DNA from 4 places in the Streptomyces sp. NPDC047002 genome. Region 3 is predicted to be linked to each of the others. Evidence: riboswitches for the same ligand, from Rfam matches in the RefSeq annotation. Region 3 holds a riboswitch; each other region holds the start of a gene.

Region 1 (4,031 bases), on a different contig from region 3:
GAGGTCGGCCTCGTCACGGATGGTGGCGAAGGAGCGGCGGTATATCTCGGAGCCGTCCTTCTCGTAGTCGAAGCCAGTGGTCGTCGTCATCTCGTCACCGTTGTCGTCGTGGGGTGCGTGGGGTGCGTGGGGTGCGTGGGGTGCGTGGGGTGTGTGGGGTGCGTGGGGTGTGCTGCGGGTGGCGCCGCCGGGTCCCGGGGCGCGACCGTGGTCGTCGTGTACGTGCCGTCGGCCGTGGCGACCTTGTCGAGGTGCGGGCCGCGCGGGTGCCCGCAGCGGCGCGCGCAGCCGGAGAAGTAGACGGGCAGCCGCGCCGGGGGCCCCGCCGCGGCGGCCGCCGCGTCGGCCCGTACGTCCGCGAGCGACTTCGCACAGCCTGGCCTGCCGGTGCAGGCGCCGACGCGGGTCCAGGGCGAGTCCGCGCGCGTCACGAGGCCCGCGTCCGCGGCCCGCGCGAGCAGCGCGTCGGCCGCCGCCGGGGCGAGGCCGGGCACGACGAGGCCGCGCCAGGGCGTGACCCGCAGCCCTTCGCCCGCGCCCGCGAGCAGCCGCCACTGCGCGGTGCTCAGCCGCCCGAGCGGCGGCTGCACGCAGACGGCGGCGCGCCGACCGCCCGGCGCGCGCACCGCGCCGAGCGCGGGCGGGCCGCAGCGCGGCGTGGCGTACGGGTCCGCCACGTGCTCCGCGCGCACACCGCCCGCGCCGAGCGCGTCGCGCAGCCCGGCGGCCAGGCGCGCGGCGCCGTCCCCCGGCAGTTCCCGTACGCGCCAGGCGCCACAGGCCGCGGCCGCCGTACGGAACGCCTCGGCGGCGAGCAGCGCGGCGCGGGGCGCCTCGGCGGCCCGTACGCGCAGCCGCCCAGGACCGACGAGCAGCACGGCGCCCCCGGACTCCGGTTCTGCGAGCAACGTCACATCGGCGCCGAGCGACGCCACGTCGCCCCGGCCGTCGTCGAGCGCGAAGAGGAAGCGCCCCGACAGGTCCGCCGCCGCGTCGCTCGCGCAGACCAGCGCGTCCAGCTCGCGCACCCACAACCGCACGTCGGCGAAGGGGAGTCCGTCCTCCCCGGCGAGCGGGGACGCGACGATGTTGCGGGCGCGCTCGTGCCGCTCGGAGGGCAGCAGGCCCGCCTCGTGCAGCCGCGCGGCGAGCGGCGCCGCGCAGGACTCCGCGAGGCCCCGCAGCTGGACGTTTCCGCGCGAGGTGAGGTCGAGGTGCCCGTCCCCGAGCCGCTCGGCCGCGTCGGCGACCACCTCGGCCTGACGAGCCGTCAAAAGACCGCCGGGCAGCCGCAGCCTGGCCAGCCGCCCGTCGTCGGCGGCGTGCAGCCGCAGCGCTCCGGGGCAGGCGTCACCGCGGTCGCGCACGGGCGGATCACCCCGGTACGTTCCGTTTGGTGGCATGGGTAGGGACACGGCGGCGAGCATACCCACGCCCCGGGCCCCCACCCCAGACCTCGCGCGCTCCGGGCCCCCGCCCGGCACGCGCCCTCCCCACCCCGACCAGCACCGCTTAGTATCGAGGGACCAGCGACGGCGTCTGGGAGGAAGGCCGGTGAGAATCCGGCACGGTCCCGCCACTGTGAGCCCGGCACTCTCCGGGTGAGTCAGGAACTCCCGCCGTCCTCCCACTGCCCGGGGCGCGGACCCCGAGGAAGGCGAGCCGCCGCATGCTGCTGCTCCTGTCGACGTCCGACACCGATCTGCTCTCGGCCCGCGCCGCGCACGCGGCGGGCGCGCCCGTGCCGTTCCGGTTCGCCAACCCGGCGCGGCTGCCGCTCGACGACCTGCCGGGGCTGCTGGACGGTGCGGACCTGGTCGTCGTGCGGCTGCTCGGCGGGGTGCGCGCCTGGCAGGAGGGGATCGACGCGCTGCGGGCGAGCGGCGTGCCGCTGGTGGTCCTCACCGGCGAGCAGGCCCCCGACGCGCAGCTGATGGAGGCGTCGACGGTCCCCATCGGCATCGCGGCAGAGGCGCACGCCTACCTCGCGCACGGCGGCCCCGCCAACCTCGACCAGCTGGCCCGCTTCCTCTCCGACACCGTGCTGCTCACCGGCCACGGCTTCGAACCGCCCGCGCCCGCCCCTACCTGGGGGCACCTGGAGCGCGCGGCAGCGCCCGGCGCGACCGGGCCGCTCGTCGCGGTGCTCTACTACCGCGCGCACCACATGAGTGGCAACACCGGCTTCGTGGACGCCCTGTGTGCGGCGATCGAGGCGGCGGGCGGGCGGCCGCTGCCGCTGTACGTGGCGTCGCTTCGCACCCCTGAGCCCGACCTGCTCGACGCGCTCGGCGCGGCGGACGCGCTGGTCACGACGGTCCTCGCGGCGGGCGGCACCCGCCCGGCCGGGGCCTCGGCCGGCGAGGACGACGAGTCGTGGGACGCGGGCGCGCTGGCCGCGCTCGGCGTGCCGATCCTCCAGGCGCTGTGCCTGACCGGCTCGCGCGCCGACTGGGAGGCCAACGACGAGGGGCTCTCGCCGCTCGACGCGGCCGGGCAGATCGCGGTGCCCGAGTTCGACGGGCGGCTGATCACCGTGCCGTTCTCGTTCAAGGAGATCGACGAGGACGGCCTGCCGTCGTACGTCGCCGACCCGGAGCGCGCCGCACGCGTCGCCGGGATCGCGGTGCGCCACGCGCGCCTGCGCCACATACCGAACGCCGAGAAGCGCCTCGCGCTGGTGCTGTCCGCGTACCCGACGAAGCACTCGCGCATCGGCAACGCCGTCGGCCTCGACACCCCGGCGAGCGCCGTCGCGCTGCTGCGCCGCCTCGTCGCCGAGGGGTACGACTTCGGCCCGGCCGCGGCGCCCGCGGACGGCACGCCCGCGGCCGACGGCACCCCCGCCGCCGGCGCCCTGCCCGACGTCCCCGGCCTCGTCTCCGGTGACGGCGACGAGCTGATCCGCGCGCTCATCGACGCGGGCGGCCACGACCAGGAGTGGCTGACCGAGGAGCAGCTCGCGCGCAACCCGGTGCGCGTCCCGGCCGCCGACTACCGCCGCTGGTTCGCCGAACTCCCCGCCCAGCTGCGGGAGTCGGTGGAGGAGCACTGGGGCCCCGCGCCCGGTGAGATGTTCGTGGACCGCACGCACAACCCGGAGGGCGACATCGTCCTCGCGGCGCTGCGGCACGGCAATCTGCTGATCCTCATCCAGCCGCCGCGCGGCTTCGGTGAGAACCCGATCGCGATCTACCACGACCCGGACCTGCCGCCCTCGCACCACTACCTCGCCGCGTACCGCTGGATCCAGGCGCCGCGCTCCGAGGGCGGGTTCGGCGCCGACGCCATGGTCCACCTGGGCAAGCACGGCAATCTGGAGTGGCTGCCGGGCAAGAACGCGGGCCTGTCCGCCGCCTGCGCGCCCGACGCGGCACTGGGCGACCTGCCGCTGGTCTACCCCTTCCTCGTCAACGACCCGGGCGAGGGCACCCAGGCCAAGCGCCGCGTGCACGCCACCCTCGTGGACCACCTGGTGCCGCCGATGGCCCGCGCCGAGTCGTACGGCGACATCGCGCGCCTCGAACAACTCCTCGACGAGCACGCGCAGATCGCCTCGATGGACCCGGCGAAGCTGCCCGCGATCCGCGCGCAGATCTGGACGCTGATCCAGGCGGCGAAGCTCGACCACGACCTCGGGCTCGACCCCGACGAGCGGCCCGACGACGAGGGCTTCGACGAGTTCGTGCTGCACATCGACGGCTGGCTCTGCGAGATCAAGGACGCGCAGATCCGCGACGGCCTGCACGTGCTGGGCGGCGCGCCCACCGGCGAGGCCCGGGTCAACCTCGTCCTCGCGGTGCTGCGGGCCCGGCAGATCTGGGGCGGCACGCAGTCGCTGCCCGGCCTGCGCGAGGCGCTCGGCCTGGACGAGTCGGCCGCCACCCGCACCGCCGCCGACGCGGTGGAGGCGCAGGCACGCGCCCTGGTGCAGGCGATGGAGGACGCCGACTGGGCGCCGTCCGCGGTCGCCGAGGTCGCCGCGGGCCGGCCGGAAGCGGTCGGCCGCATCCTCGACTTCGCGGCGCGCG
Region 2 (4,031 bases), on a different contig from region 3:
TTCGCCCTCGGCATGCCGCTGGTCGAGGTGTGCACCCTGCGCAACCCGCTGCGCGAGGCGACCCAGGCGGCGCCGTTCCCGATCCGCGGCGGCACCATCGCCCGCGCGGACCTCTCCGTGCCCGGCAGCGGCGCCCTCCTGACTCCCGAGATCGAGGAGGAGTTCGCGTTCATCCCCGCCCTCGGCATGAAGATCGGCCCGGGCACCGGCGGCGCCTGACCCTCGCACGGCCCGGAGCCGCCCGCACCGCCCTCAGGCCGTGCCGCACCGAAGGACGTGCGGCCGGCGGCCCCGCGGCGGCGGTTCCCCGGCAGCCCCCGCCGACGCGGAGCGAGCCCCTGCCGTGGGAGGGCCCTGGAAGACTGTCCGCATGAGTACGGAGCAGCGCGCGATCCTCGTCATCGGCATCGGGGCCGGCGATCCCGACCACCTGACCCTTCAGGCCGTGAAGGCGATCCGGCGGGCCGACGTCTTCTTCATCGTCGGCAAGGGACCGCACAAGGCGTCCCTGACCGACCTGCGCCGCCGGATGATCGAGGAGCACGCGCAGCGCCCGTACCGTCTGGTGGAGGTCGAGGATCCCGGCCGCGACAGGCGTCCGATGGACCGCTCCGGCTACACGGCGGCCGTCGAGGACTGGCGCGAGCGGCGCGGCGGGATCTTCGCGAGGGCCATGCGCGAGGAGATGGCGGCAGGTGAGACGGGGGCGTTCCTCGTCTGGGGCGATCCGTCCCTGTACGACAGCACGCTCGGCATCCTCGGGGACATCGAGGACCGCGGCGCGCTCTCCATGAGCGTCGAGGTGATTCCCGGCATCACCAGCGTCGCCTCCCTGACCGCACGCCACCGCATCCCGCTCAACCAGGTGGGCCGCCCGGTGCACATCACCCCGGCGCGCCGCCTCGCCGACGTCGCCCAGAACGACGACGGCGACATCGTCGTCATGCTCGACGCGGACGAGTCGTTCAGCCGGGTCGAGGGCGACGACGTATGGATCTACTGGGGCGCCTACCTCGGCACCCCGGACGAACTCCTCGTCGCCGGGCCGCTCCACGAGGTCGCCGACCGCATCCGGCGGGTCCGCGCCGAGGCCCGCGAGCGGCACGGCTGGATCATGGACACGTATCTGCTGCGGATCGCGGAAGGGCCGGCGCGAGCAGCCGCGTCGGTGCCGCCAGGGGAGACGGGCGGGAGCGGCGGGAACGTCGCCTGACACCCGCCGCGTCGCCGACTCGTCCTGCATGTGCTCGGCGTCGAGGAACACACCGCCCTCGCGCGGCAGGCAGGCCGGCACGCCGTGGAGGCGGACCGGCGGCCCGGTGTCCGGCCGGTGCAGGACGGTGGCCCCGGCGCCGGGGCACCGGTGCGGCACCCGGTCCGTGACGGCAGCGGTGCAGCGGGCCGGGCCAGCCCACGCCGGGCCGGGCCGGGCCAGCCCACGCCGGGCCGGGCCGGGCCAGCCCACGCCGGGCCGGGACGCGCGGCGCCGGGCCCGCCACCGCCTCGACCGTGCCGATCACGGCCCGGAAGCGCTCCTCCCCGGCCGGTTGAAGGGACCGGGCTCCTGCCGACGACCGCCCGTGCGTCACAATGAGCACACGAGGCGACGGAGACCAGGAAGCCGGTGCGAATCCGGCGCGGTCCCGCCACTGTGACCGGGAAGCGACCCTCCCGCACGCCACTGCCCGCGCGAGCGGACGGGAAGGCGGAGGCGAGCGACGATCCGGGAGCCAGGAGACTGACCCGTCGCCGGTCCGCCAGCAGGGGCGAGGACACCCCGGAGAGGATCGATGTGACGACGCATGCCCGAACAGGGCCGGAAGGGCGCAAGGAGCCGGGCCGACGCGGGGTACTGGCCGCCTCGGGCGCGATGGCGCTCGCCGGCACCGGCCTGCTCACCGGTTGCGGCGGCGACACCAGGGACGGGGGAGGCGGCGACCGGTTCCGCGCGGCGTTCACCTCCGGCGGCTCCCAGGAGACCCTGGACCCGCACGTCGCCCCGAACTTCGTCGACCAGGCCAGGGCCAAGGCGCTCTACGACACGCTCGGCACGTACGCGGACGACATGTCGGTGCGCAAGCGGCTCGCCGAGTCCTGGGAGAGCGGCGCCTCCGGCACCCGCTGGCGCATACGCCTGCGCACGGCACGGTTCCACGACGGCAAGCCGGTCACCGCCGAGGACGTCCTCTACAGCTACCGCCGCGCCGCCGACCCCAAGACCGGATCGCCCTCGCAGGTCCTGCTGTCCGCGATCGACTTCACCGCGAGCAGGGCCGACGGCGACCGCTCCGTCGTCCTCGTACTGAAGGCGCCGAACTTCGAGTTCCCCACGGTCTTCGCGGGCCCAGGCACCGAGATCATTCCGGCGGGCACGACGGAATTCCGCAAGCCGGTCGGCTCCGGGCCCTTCACCTACGTGTCGTTCACCCCCGGCGGCACCGCACGCTACCGCGGCTGGGCTGACCACTGGGACGGCGCCCCGCACATCGCAGAACTGGAGATCGTCCCCGCCGACGAGGAGGCGGCACGGCTCAACGCCCTGCTGTCCGGCCAGGTGCACTACGGCGCCGACATGGCCGGAGCGTCCGTGGAGCGGCTGAAGAACAACAGCTCCATCCGCCTGCTCACCGCGAAGCGGGCCACTGCGCAGCAACTGCTCCTGCGCACGGGGCGCACGCCGTTCGACGACCCCCGCCTGATCCGCGCCGTGCAGCTGGGCATCGACCGCGAGGCGCTGGTCCGGATCGCGCTCGCCGGGCACGGCGAGGTCGGCAACGACCTGTTCGGGATGGGCCTGCGCGGCTACCCCGACGGTCTCCAACCCCGCAGGCGAGACGTCGACGCGGCCCGCACACTCGTGAGGGAGGCCGGCGCGGAGGGGCTGCACATCACGGTGGAGACCAGCTCCGTGGACGCCGCCTGGGAGCCGGCCGCGGACCTGATGGCGCGCCAGCTGCGCGAGATCGGGCTGCGGCTGACCGCGAACACCCGTGCGTCGAGCACGTACTTCAGCGAGATCAAGACGCACGGGGTGGCGGCCTTCAACACCACCTCGACACTGCCGGTCTCCGACTTCCTGCAGCAGCGGGTGCGCGGAGGCGCCGCGCGCAACCAGACGCAGTACTCCTCGAAGAGGTTCGACGCGCTGCTCGACCGGGCCCGCACCAGCCGTGACGAGGCGGAGCGGCTCGGGTTGCTCGCACGCGCCCAGAGGATCGCCCGCGACCAATCCGGGCTTCTGGTGTGGGCGTTCTCCGATGCCAACGATGCCGTCGCCCGTTCGGTCGGCGGCCTGCGTGCCGCGCCGCCGAACTCGCACGACTGGGCCCGTTTCGACCGGGTCCGCGTCGGCTGACGCCGTGCGCGCCTACGTCGTGCGACGCTGTCTGCTCGCCCTCCTGCAGTGCCTTGCGGTGGTGGTGGCCGTGTTCGCCGTCGGCTCGCTGCTGCCCGGCGACACGGCCGACGTGCTGCGCGGCGAACTCGGCACTCCTCAGCAGGTGATGGCGTTGCGCGAGCAGCTGGGGCTCGACGAACCGGCGTCGGTCCGCTTCTGGCACTGGCTCGGCCGCCTGCTCACCGGCGACCTGGGCAACTCCCTGGCCACGGGGGTGCCGGTCGGCGACGACATCGGCCGCCGCGTCGGGGTGACGCTCTTGCTGGGGGCGCCTGCCCTGGTGCTCGTCACCGTGCTGGCGCCCGTCGTGGGCACGGTTTCGGGACTGCGTGAGGGAAGCCGCGTCGATCGCGCTTTGAACACCGCTGCCGTCGTGCTGCACGCCGTGCCGGAGTTCGTGCTGGGACTGCTGCTGGTCGCTGCGGTGTCGCTTGCGGCGGGGCTGCTGCCCGCCACCGCCGTCGGCATGGACCCGGACGCCCTGCTCGCCCAGCCGGCCGTGCTGGTGCTGCCCGTCGTCGTCCTGACGGCCCGGCACCTGTGCGACCTGGCCCGGCAGATCCGGGCGGGCGTGGCGGCCGAGCGGCACGGCGCCGTCGCCGAGCACCTGCGCCTGCTCGGCATGCGCGAGCGC
Region 3 (4,031 bases):
CCGGTCGGGCTGGGCGCCGACACCGTGGCGTACGGCCCGACCGACCTGTTCGGCGAGATGCGCCTGGTGCTGGCCGGCGAGCGCGCTCAGGCGAACGCGGAAGCGGTCGGGCGCGGTGAAATGCCCTCGGAGCTGCACCTGTCCCACCTCGACGTGCTCGATGTCGCCACCCGCGGTGGCGCCCGGGTGCTCGGCCTCGCCGACCGTGTCGGGGAGGTCGCCCCCGGGCGCGCCGCCGATCTGATCACGGTCGACCTGTCGGCGCCCCACCTCGACGGCTTCGGCAGCCCGGTGCTCTCGGCCTTCCGGGGCGCGGGCCCGCGGGACGTGGACACCGTGGTGGTCGCTGGACGCGTCCTGAAGCGGCACGGCCGTCTGGACGCCGCGCTGCTCGATCACGCCCGCGCGGAGATGCGCCGTTCCCGGGGCCGGATCCGCGCGAGGTCCCTGTAGCCGCGGTCGCGGGGCGGGCCCTGCCCTTCGCTCTCCGGCCGGGGGTCAGCCGGAGAGCGGTGTGCGGACCGGGTAGGCGGCGTCGAGCGCCCACTGCGGGTACATCCTGGGCGGTTCGCTCACCTCGTCGAGGTCCGCGATGTCCTGCGGGGTGAGCGCGAGGTCGACGGCGGCCAGGTTCTGCTCCAGCTGGTCAGGGCGTCTGGCCCCGACGCTCACACTGGTCACGCCGGGCCTGGCCGGCACCCGGGCGAGCGGGCTGCAGCCGAGCAGGCCGAGGCCCGTCGCGCGCAGCAGCGGCAGTGCCTCGTGGTCCAGGTCGCGTCCCACAGGACGGCTGACCGGGCACTCGCCGCTGCGGCCCCCTCCGCGGGCAGGCCCGCGCGGACCGGCCGGGGGAGGTTCTCCCCCGCCGAGAGGGCGGGCGTTGGACGGTGCGGGACGCCGCGCGCCCGTGGAAGCCGTCGCGTTCGTCCCCGGTCGCGCGCGGGCCCCCGGGCACGCGGCGGCCTCGGGCGCGCCCTCGCCGGCCGATAGCCTGGTATACGCCAGGAACCGGAAGGACCGCCGCTCACGCGGCGCGTCCGCAGGCGATCCCCGGAAGGCGAGGCGGTCATGGGCACCGGCGCCGTACCCGACGCGGCCGCGGTGGGCGACAGCCATGCGGCGCTGCTGCGGGACGTCATGGACCGCATCGGCGACAAGTGGTCGGTGACGGTGATCTGCCGCCTCGACGCCGGACCGCTCAGATTCAACGCCCTCAAACGCGCCACGGACGGCATCACCCAGCGCATGCTGAGCGCGACCGTGCGCCGCCTGGAACGGGACGGCCTGATCAGCCGCACCGTCGAGCCGACCACGCCGCCCCGCGTCGAGTACGCGCTCACGGCGCGCGGCCGCAGCCTGCACGGCGTCCTCGCCGGACTGGTGGACTGGACGGAGCGGAATCTCGACGACATCCGGCGCGACCGTGCGGCGTACGACGAGGCGGGGTCGCGGGCGAGATCCTCGGCCGGGTCCTCGCCGGGCGGCGCGGCGGCTTCGTGGCCGCGACCAAGTTCGGCATCGTCTCCGCGCCCTTCGGCGGCGAGGCCCGCATCGACGGCAGCCCCGCCTAACCCGCCTACGCCCGCGAGCGGCTCGAACGCTCGCTGCGGCGCCTCGGCACCGACCACGTCGACCTGTACTACCAGCACAGGGCCGGCCCCTCGGTGCCCATCGACATGACGTCCGCCCTGCGCCCGGCCGGCCCCGCGCCGCGTAGGCGGCGCCGCGCCGGCCCGTCCGGATGCCGAACGGCCTGGCACGGGGGGCGGGTGGGCCCGTAGGCTGGGCGGCGCAGCTGGTTCGCCCCGTCCGCCAGGCGGGGTGTCGCAAGAGGGAACCCGGTGGGAATCCGGGACTGCCCCGCAGCGGTGAGCGGGAACGACCGCCGTCATACGCACTGGACTCCGCGACAGGGGTCCGGGAAGCGACGGCCAGTAGGAAGCCTCGTCCCCGACGAGGACACGCCCGCGAGTCCGAAGACCTGCCACTGCCCGTACGCGTGTCACACGCGCACGGAACAACCGGTGACCTCGTGGGCGGGTCGGCGTGCACCACCGGCGGACGGCCGCGCCTCGCGTGCCGGGCCGCGGGTTCTGTCACCCTCTCCTCACCACGGGACCCCCGGTACACCAGGGAAACGTCTCTCGAAGGAGAACTCCGTGACCAGCGAGACCGCAGCCGCGGCGGCACGGGCCACCGTCCACGGCTACCCCCGGCAGGGGCAGGGCCGCGAGCTGAAGAAGGCGATCGAGGGCTACTGGAAGGGCCGCGTGGACGCCGCCGCCCTCCGCTCCGTCGCCGCAGGACTGCGCCGCGCCAACTGGCAGGACCTGGCGGGCGCCGGCATCGACGAGGTGCCGACGGGCGACTTCTCGTACTACGACCACATGCTCGACACGACCGTCATGGTCGGCGCGGTCCCCGCACGGCACCGGGCGGCCGTGGCCGCGGACCCGCTGGAGGGCTACTTCGCCATGGCCCGCGGCACGCAGGACGTCGCACCGCTCGAAATGACCAAGTGGTTCGACACCAACTACCACTACCTGGTGCCGGAGTTGGGACCCGACACGGTCTTCTCCGCCGATTCGGCCAAGCAGGTCGCCGAGGTCCGCGAGGCGCTCGCCCTCGGACTTGCCGCCCGGCCCGTGCTGGTCGGCCCCGTCACCTATCTGCTGCTGTCGAAGCCCGCGCCGGGGGTGGCGGCCGGTTTCGACCCGCTGACCCTGCTCGACCGGCTGCTGCCCGTCTACACGGAGGTGCTCGCCGACCTGCGGGCGGCGGGTGCCGAGTGGGTGCAGGTCGACGAGCCCGCCCTGGTCCAGGACCGCACCCCGGCGGAGCTGAACGCCACCGCGCGCGCCTACCGCGACCTCGGCGCCCTCGCCGACCGGCCGCGGCTGCTCGTCGCCTCCTACTTCGACCGGCTGGGCGACGCCCTGCCCGTGCTGGCGGCTTCGCCCGTCGAGGGCCTCGCGCTCGACTTCACCGGGGCGGCGGCCGCCAACCTGGACGCGCTCGCCGCCGTCGGCGGCCTGCCGGGCAAGCGGCTCGTGGCGGGCGTCGTGGACGGACGCAACATCTGGGTGAACGACCTCGGGAAGTCCCTGAGCACGCTCGGCACGCTGCTTGGCCTCGCCGACCGGGTCGACGTGTCGGCTTCCTGCTCCCTGCTGCACGTCCCGCTGGACACGGCGGCCGAGCGCGACATCGACCCGCAGATCCTGCGCTGGCTCGCCTTCGCACGCCAGAAGACCGCGGAGGTCGCCGCCCTCGCGCGGGGCCTGGCGCGGGGCACGGACACGATCGCCGCAGAACTCGCCGTCAACCGGGCCGCGCTGGCGTCCCGCGCCGCCTCGCCCCTCACCCGGGACCCGGCCGTGCGCGCCCGCGCCGCCGCCGTCACGGAGGCCGAGGCGCGCCGCTCCCTGCCGTACCCGGAGCGTGCCGCCGCGCAGCGCGCCCGGCTGGGCCTGCCGCTGCTGCCGACGACCACCATCGGCTCCTTCCCGCAGACCGGCGAGCTGCGGTCGGCGCGCGCCGACCTGCGCTCGGGCCGGATCGGCACCGGGGAGTACGAGGACAGGATCAGGGCCGAGATCCAGGACGTGGTCTCCTTCCAGGAGAAGACGGGCCTCGACGTGCTGGTGCACGGCGAGCCCGAACGCAACGACATGGTGCAGTACTTCGCCGAGCAGCTGACCGGCTGCCTCGCGACCCGGCACGGCTGGGTGCAGTCGTACGGCACCCGGTACGTGCGTCCGCCGATCCTCGCGGGCGACATCGCGCGCCCCGAGCCGATGACGGTGCGCTGGACGGCGTACGCGCAGTCCCTCACGGACCGCCCGGTCAAGGGCATGCTGACGGGGCCCGTCACCATGCTCGCCTGGTCCTTCGTCCGCGACGACCAGCCGCTCGGCGAGACGGCGCGTCAGGTGGCCCTCGCGCTGCGCGACGAGGTCGACGACCTGGAGGCGGCCGGTACCCGGGTGATCCAGGTGGACGAGCCCGCGCTGCGCGAGACACTGCCGCTG
Region 4 (4,031 bases), on a different contig from region 3:
CGGCTGGCTCGACCGGTGGGCCGTGCACTTCGTCGTCCTGCCGCAGGGCAGGCCCGACGAGGGGGCGGCACGCGAGGCGGCGCTCGTCCGGCACGGCGAGCCGTACCTGCACAAGCTGTGGGGCGACGCCAACTGGCAGCTGTACGCGGTCAAGGACCCGATGCCGATGGCCGACCCGCCCGCCACGGTGGACCGCGCGGGCGCGGGCGAGCTGACGATCCGGGTGCGGCAGCCGGGCCGCGTGCTGATCAGGATCCCGTACTCGCCGTGGCTCGGCCTCGTCGACGCCCGGGGCAAGAGCCTGCCGCCGCCCGAGGAGACCCCCGCGTCCAAGGCGCGCGCCGCGCGCGGCGGCGCCGACGCCGACCTGCCGAAGGAGTACGTCAACCGGGCGGGCTGCCTGACGAAGGCGGACAAGGACGACGACGGCGACGAGTGGACGATCCTGCTCGCGCCGAAGCCGGGCGTGTACCGGCTCGCCGCCCCCTACCAGCTCCCACGCGGCACGGGCTGCCCACCGGAGCTGCGCTGACCCGCATTGCAGCCGCCCGCCGGTCACACCGGCCCCGGCTCGTAGGGCGTACGGGCGCGCCGACCCAGACGCGTACGGCGTACGAGCGCGCCGGCTCCGGGTGCTCCCGGGCGGCCCGTGGGCGCCGCACGCCCCCCGGGGCCGCCCGCGGGGCGAAAAGCGGGCGTTGTTCCACGGACGCGGGGCCGTTCCCGCTCAACGCGGACCCCGCGTTCTTCGTCACGTCCGCACCCCCTTGGGCGGAGAGCTTAGGCATGCCTAACCTAATCTCGCCCTGGCGCCAGCGGCCCCTGCTCTCTCTCGCCCTCCCCCTGGAACGGACTCCTCCAGTGACCACACCGGCCCCGACCACCGGCGGCGGCGCCCTCGCCGCTCCCTCGTCCCGCCCCGCCGGGCTCCCCGCGCTCCCCGCGCCCCGCGCGGCCCTCACCACCGGGCGGCTGCACGCCGCTGCCGCCGTCCGCATCGGGTTCGGCGTCCTGTGGGCCGTCGACGCGGTCTTCAAGTGGCTGCCCGGCTTCCTTCACGGCCAGACCCTCGGCGACGAACTCGGCAAGGCGGAGACGGTCAGGACCCCCGTCTTCCACCAGTGGCTCCAGCTGTGGCACGCCGTCGGCACCTCGTCGCCCGGCACGTTCGCCCTGGTGACCGCCGTCATCGAGTCCCTGATCGCGCTGGGGCTGCTGCTCGGCGCGTTCAGCAACCTCGTCTTCCTCGGCAGCGCCGTCTTCTCGTTCGGCATCTGGTCAGGAGCCGAGGGCTTCCACCTCCCGTGGAAGCAGGGCATGACCGACCTCGGCCCGTCCGTCGGCTACCTCTTCGCCTCGCTCGCGCTGTACTACGCCTTCGCGGGATCCACCTGGAGCCTGGACACCCGGCTGCGCCCCGCGCTCGGCCGCCTCGGCAGGCTCTGCGCCCCGCCCGCCTGAGCACCGCCCGCCTGACACCGCCCGCCCGGCGCGCAGGCCGCGCGCCGGGCCTCACGCCCCCGGCGGCGCGTCCTGCGCGCCCGGCTCCCGGCCCACCGCACGTACCGCCCAGCGCTGTTCGACCCGGGCGAGGCGCCAGTACGCGAGCGCGGCGGCCCACACGACCACGAAGAGGCCGACGATCACATAGCCGACGTTGCCCAGGTCGAGCCCCGCGATCCAGTCGGTGACGCCGTCGCGCAGGTCGAGCTTGTCGTGCAGGACGCCGACCAGCTCGATCGTGCCGATGAGGAACGCCACCGCGATGGACAGGCCGGTGATCGCCAGGTTGTAGAAGACCTTGCGCACCGGGTTCGCGAACGCCCACTGGTACGCGAAGTTCATGAACGTGCCGTCGAGCGTGTCGAACAGGCTCATGCCCGCGGCGAACAGCAGCGGCAGGCTCAGCACCGCGTACCAGGGCAGCCCGGCCGCCGCCCCGCTGCCCGCCATCACCATCAGCGTGACCTCGGTCGCCGTGTCGAAGCCGAGCCCGAAGAGGAAGCCGAGCGGGTACATCTGGCCGGGCCTCGTGATGGAGCCGGTGAAGCGGCGCAGGATGCGGTTCATGAACCCCCGCGCGTCGAGGTGCGCCTCCAGCTCGGCCTCGTCGAACCGGCCGTCCCGCATGGCCCCGAACACCCGCAGGATGCCCGCGAGCGCCACCAGGTTGAGCGCGGCGATCAGATAGAGGAAGCCGCCGGAGACGGACGTGCCGACCGTGCCGAGCGTCTTGTGCGCGCCCGAGTCGTCGTCCATCAGCACCCCGGCGAGGTGCGCGCCGCCCGCGACGAGCGCCGCCATCGCCACCACCACACTGGAGTGGCCGAGCGCGAACCAGAAGCCGACCGACACCGGCCGCTTCCCGTCCGCCATCAGCTTGCGCGTGGTGTTGTCGATGGCCGCTATGTGGTCGGCGTCGAAGGCGTGCCGCATGCCGAGGGTGTACGCGGTGACGCCGAGCCCGATGCCGAACGCCTTCGAGCCCACCTCGTAGTGGTGCGGCACGACCAGCAGGAACAGCACGCCGAACGCGACGACGTGCAGCCCGGCGATCGCCGCGAGCAGGCCGGCCGTGCGTACGGTGTCCTCCCGCCGCCAGGCGAAGGGGCCGGACGCGCGCGGGCCCGAGGCCGACGGGCCCCGCCCTTCGGCCTCCGACGCGGCTGTGGACAGGGGCACGCCCAAGACGTTCACGCTCCAGCACCTCGTGGATCACTTCGTGAGATGCCGTGGCCGGTCTCCTGGCTGACGGATCCGCCGCCGCGCACGGCGTCCGTGCGGGGCGGGCGCGCCCACCGTCCGGCCTTCCCGGTCGCCGCGCGGCGGCCAGTGGCCTGGGTCCCGCGGACGGTGAACTCCCCGATCACAGTGGCGAGGGCCGCTCCGGCCTCGGACCCGAGGGTCCTCACCGGTCTTCCCGATCACCACGGCCCGGCCACAGTACGGCGCGCCCCTCTCGCCCGCAAGATTGCGCAACCACGCAGGTGTTCACTGTCACACCACCCCGGCGGGCGCTGCCCGATCCTGCGTGGCGCGGGCCCGGCGGACCCGGGTGCCCCGCGGGCCCGGCGTGGCAGGTCCGTTGCTGCGAGAATCGCCCGCATGCATCTCGTACCGCCCGAGCGCGCGGATCACCGGATCATCGACGGCCACCTCGTCTGCGACGCCATCGCGGCGGTCGGGGACCCCGGCGCCGTGCGGGCGGCGGCCGCCCGCTTCTCCCTGCTGGCCGAACCCGGCCGCCTCGCCCTGCTGCTCGCGCTGCGCGCGGTCGGCCCGATGGCCGTCTCCGACCTGGCCGTCACCACCGGCATGCGGGACCCCGCCGTCTCCCAGGCGCTGCGCCTGCTGCGCTCCGCGGGTGCCGTGGCGGGGGAGAAGGACGGCAGGATCGTCCGCTACCGCGTCGTGGACGCGGAGCTCGGCGCGCTGCTCGACCGCGCCCGCGGCGCGGCCACGGGCCCTGTCGAGCCCGCAGAGCCCGCGGGTCCGCCGCACGCGGACGCGCGCGCCGCCGCGCACTGAGCGCCCGGCCCGGCGCTCACCAGGGGACGACGCCCCCGACCCCGGTGAACGTAGCGGGCCCGCCGTCCCGCGGCCCCGCCACGGCCGCCGCCACGATGGGCGCGGCGCCCTCCGCGACGCTCTGCAGGCCCCGGTGGCCGTTGAGGTCGGTGGCCGTGGCGGTCCGGGTGGTCCCGGCGGCGACCGCGGTGGCGACCCGGGCGGTCCCGGCCCTGGCGGCCCTGGCGGCGGTTCCGGGGACCTCAGCGGCGGTCCGGGCGGCCGCGGCCACGGTGCGGACGGTCCCGGTGGGGACCCTGGCGGTGCGGACGGTCCCGGTGGCGGTCCCGGCGGTCCCGGCGGCGGTCCTGTCGGCCTGGGTGGTCCACGTGGCGCCCCCGGCGGTCCCGGCGGTCCGGGCAGCGGCGGCGCGAGCGGTCTCGGAAGCCGTACCGACCACGGCGCGGGCGGCCCCGGGGGCCGTACCGACCACGGCGACCTGGGGCGCGCCCTGCGGCACTGGC

The links. Region 3 has a riboswitch for cobalamin ahead of metE (5-methyltetrahydropteroyltriglutamate--homocysteine S-methyltransferase). Riboswitches for the same ligand answer to the same signal wherever they lie in the genome.
Region 1: another riboswitch for cobalamin. It lies ahead of cobN (cobaltochelatase subunit CobN); the one in region 3 lies ahead of metE (5-methyltetrahydropteroyltriglutamate--homocysteine S-methyltransferase).
Region 2: another riboswitch for cobalamin. It lies ahead of AB0910_RS06205 (ABC transporter substrate-binding protein); the one in region 3 lies ahead of metE (5-methyltetrahydropteroyltriglutamate--homocysteine S-methyltransferase).
Region 4: another riboswitch for cobalamin. It lies ahead of AB0910_RS24685 (HoxN/HupN/NixA family nickel/cobalt transporter); the one in region 3 lies ahead of metE (5-methyltetrahydropteroyltriglutamate--homocysteine S-methyltransferase).

What each region holds. Positions count from the first base shown of each region.
Region 1 covers NZ_JBEYWC010000017.1:43,188-47,218, forward strand. The annotation lists gene AB0910_RS17600 (precorrin-8X methylmutase) at 1-90, opposite strand, end outside; gene cobG (precorrin-3B synthase) at 87-1,427, opposite strand; cobalamin riboswitch at 1,506-1,635, shown strand; gene cobN (cobaltochelatase subunit CobN) at 1,670-4,031, shown strand, end outside.
Region 2 covers NZ_JBEYWC010000004.1:86,021-90,051, reverse strand. The annotation lists gene AB0910_RS06215 (enolase C-terminal domain-like protein) at 1-219, shown strand, start outside; gene cobF (precorrin-6A synthase (deacetylating)) at 371-1,213, shown strand; cobalamin riboswitch at 1,613-1,741, shown strand; gene AB0910_RS06205 (ABC transporter substrate-binding protein) at 1,793-3,355, shown strand; gene AB0910_RS06200 (ABC transporter permease) at 3,360-4,031, shown strand, end outside.
Region 3 covers NZ_JBEYWC010000008.1:199,836-203,866, reverse strand. The annotation lists gene AB0910_RS11205 (amidohydrolase family protein) at 1-453, shown strand, start outside; gene AB0910_RS11200 (aldo/keto reductase) at 499-783, opposite strand; gene AB0910_RS11195 (helix-turn-helix domain-containing protein) at 1,069-1,680, shown strand; gene AB0910_RS11190 (hypothetical protein) at 1,605-1,781, shown strand; cobalamin riboswitch at 1,780-2,004, shown strand; gene metE (5-methyltetrahydropteroyltriglutamate--homocysteine S-methyltransferase) at 2,160-4,031, shown strand, end outside.
Region 4 covers NZ_JBEYWC010000031.1:24,718-28,748, reverse strand. The annotation lists gene AB0910_RS24695 (MFS transporter) at 1-532, shown strand, start outside; gene AB0910_RS24690 (hypothetical protein) at 862-1,461, shown strand; gene AB0910_RS24685 (HoxN/HupN/NixA family nickel/cobalt transporter) at 1,513-2,697, opposite strand; cobalamin riboswitch at 2,717-2,947, opposite strand; gene AB0910_RS24680 (metalloregulator ArsR/SmtB family transcription factor) at 3,106-3,528, shown strand; gene AB0910_RS24675 (hypothetical protein) at 3,545-3,799, opposite strand.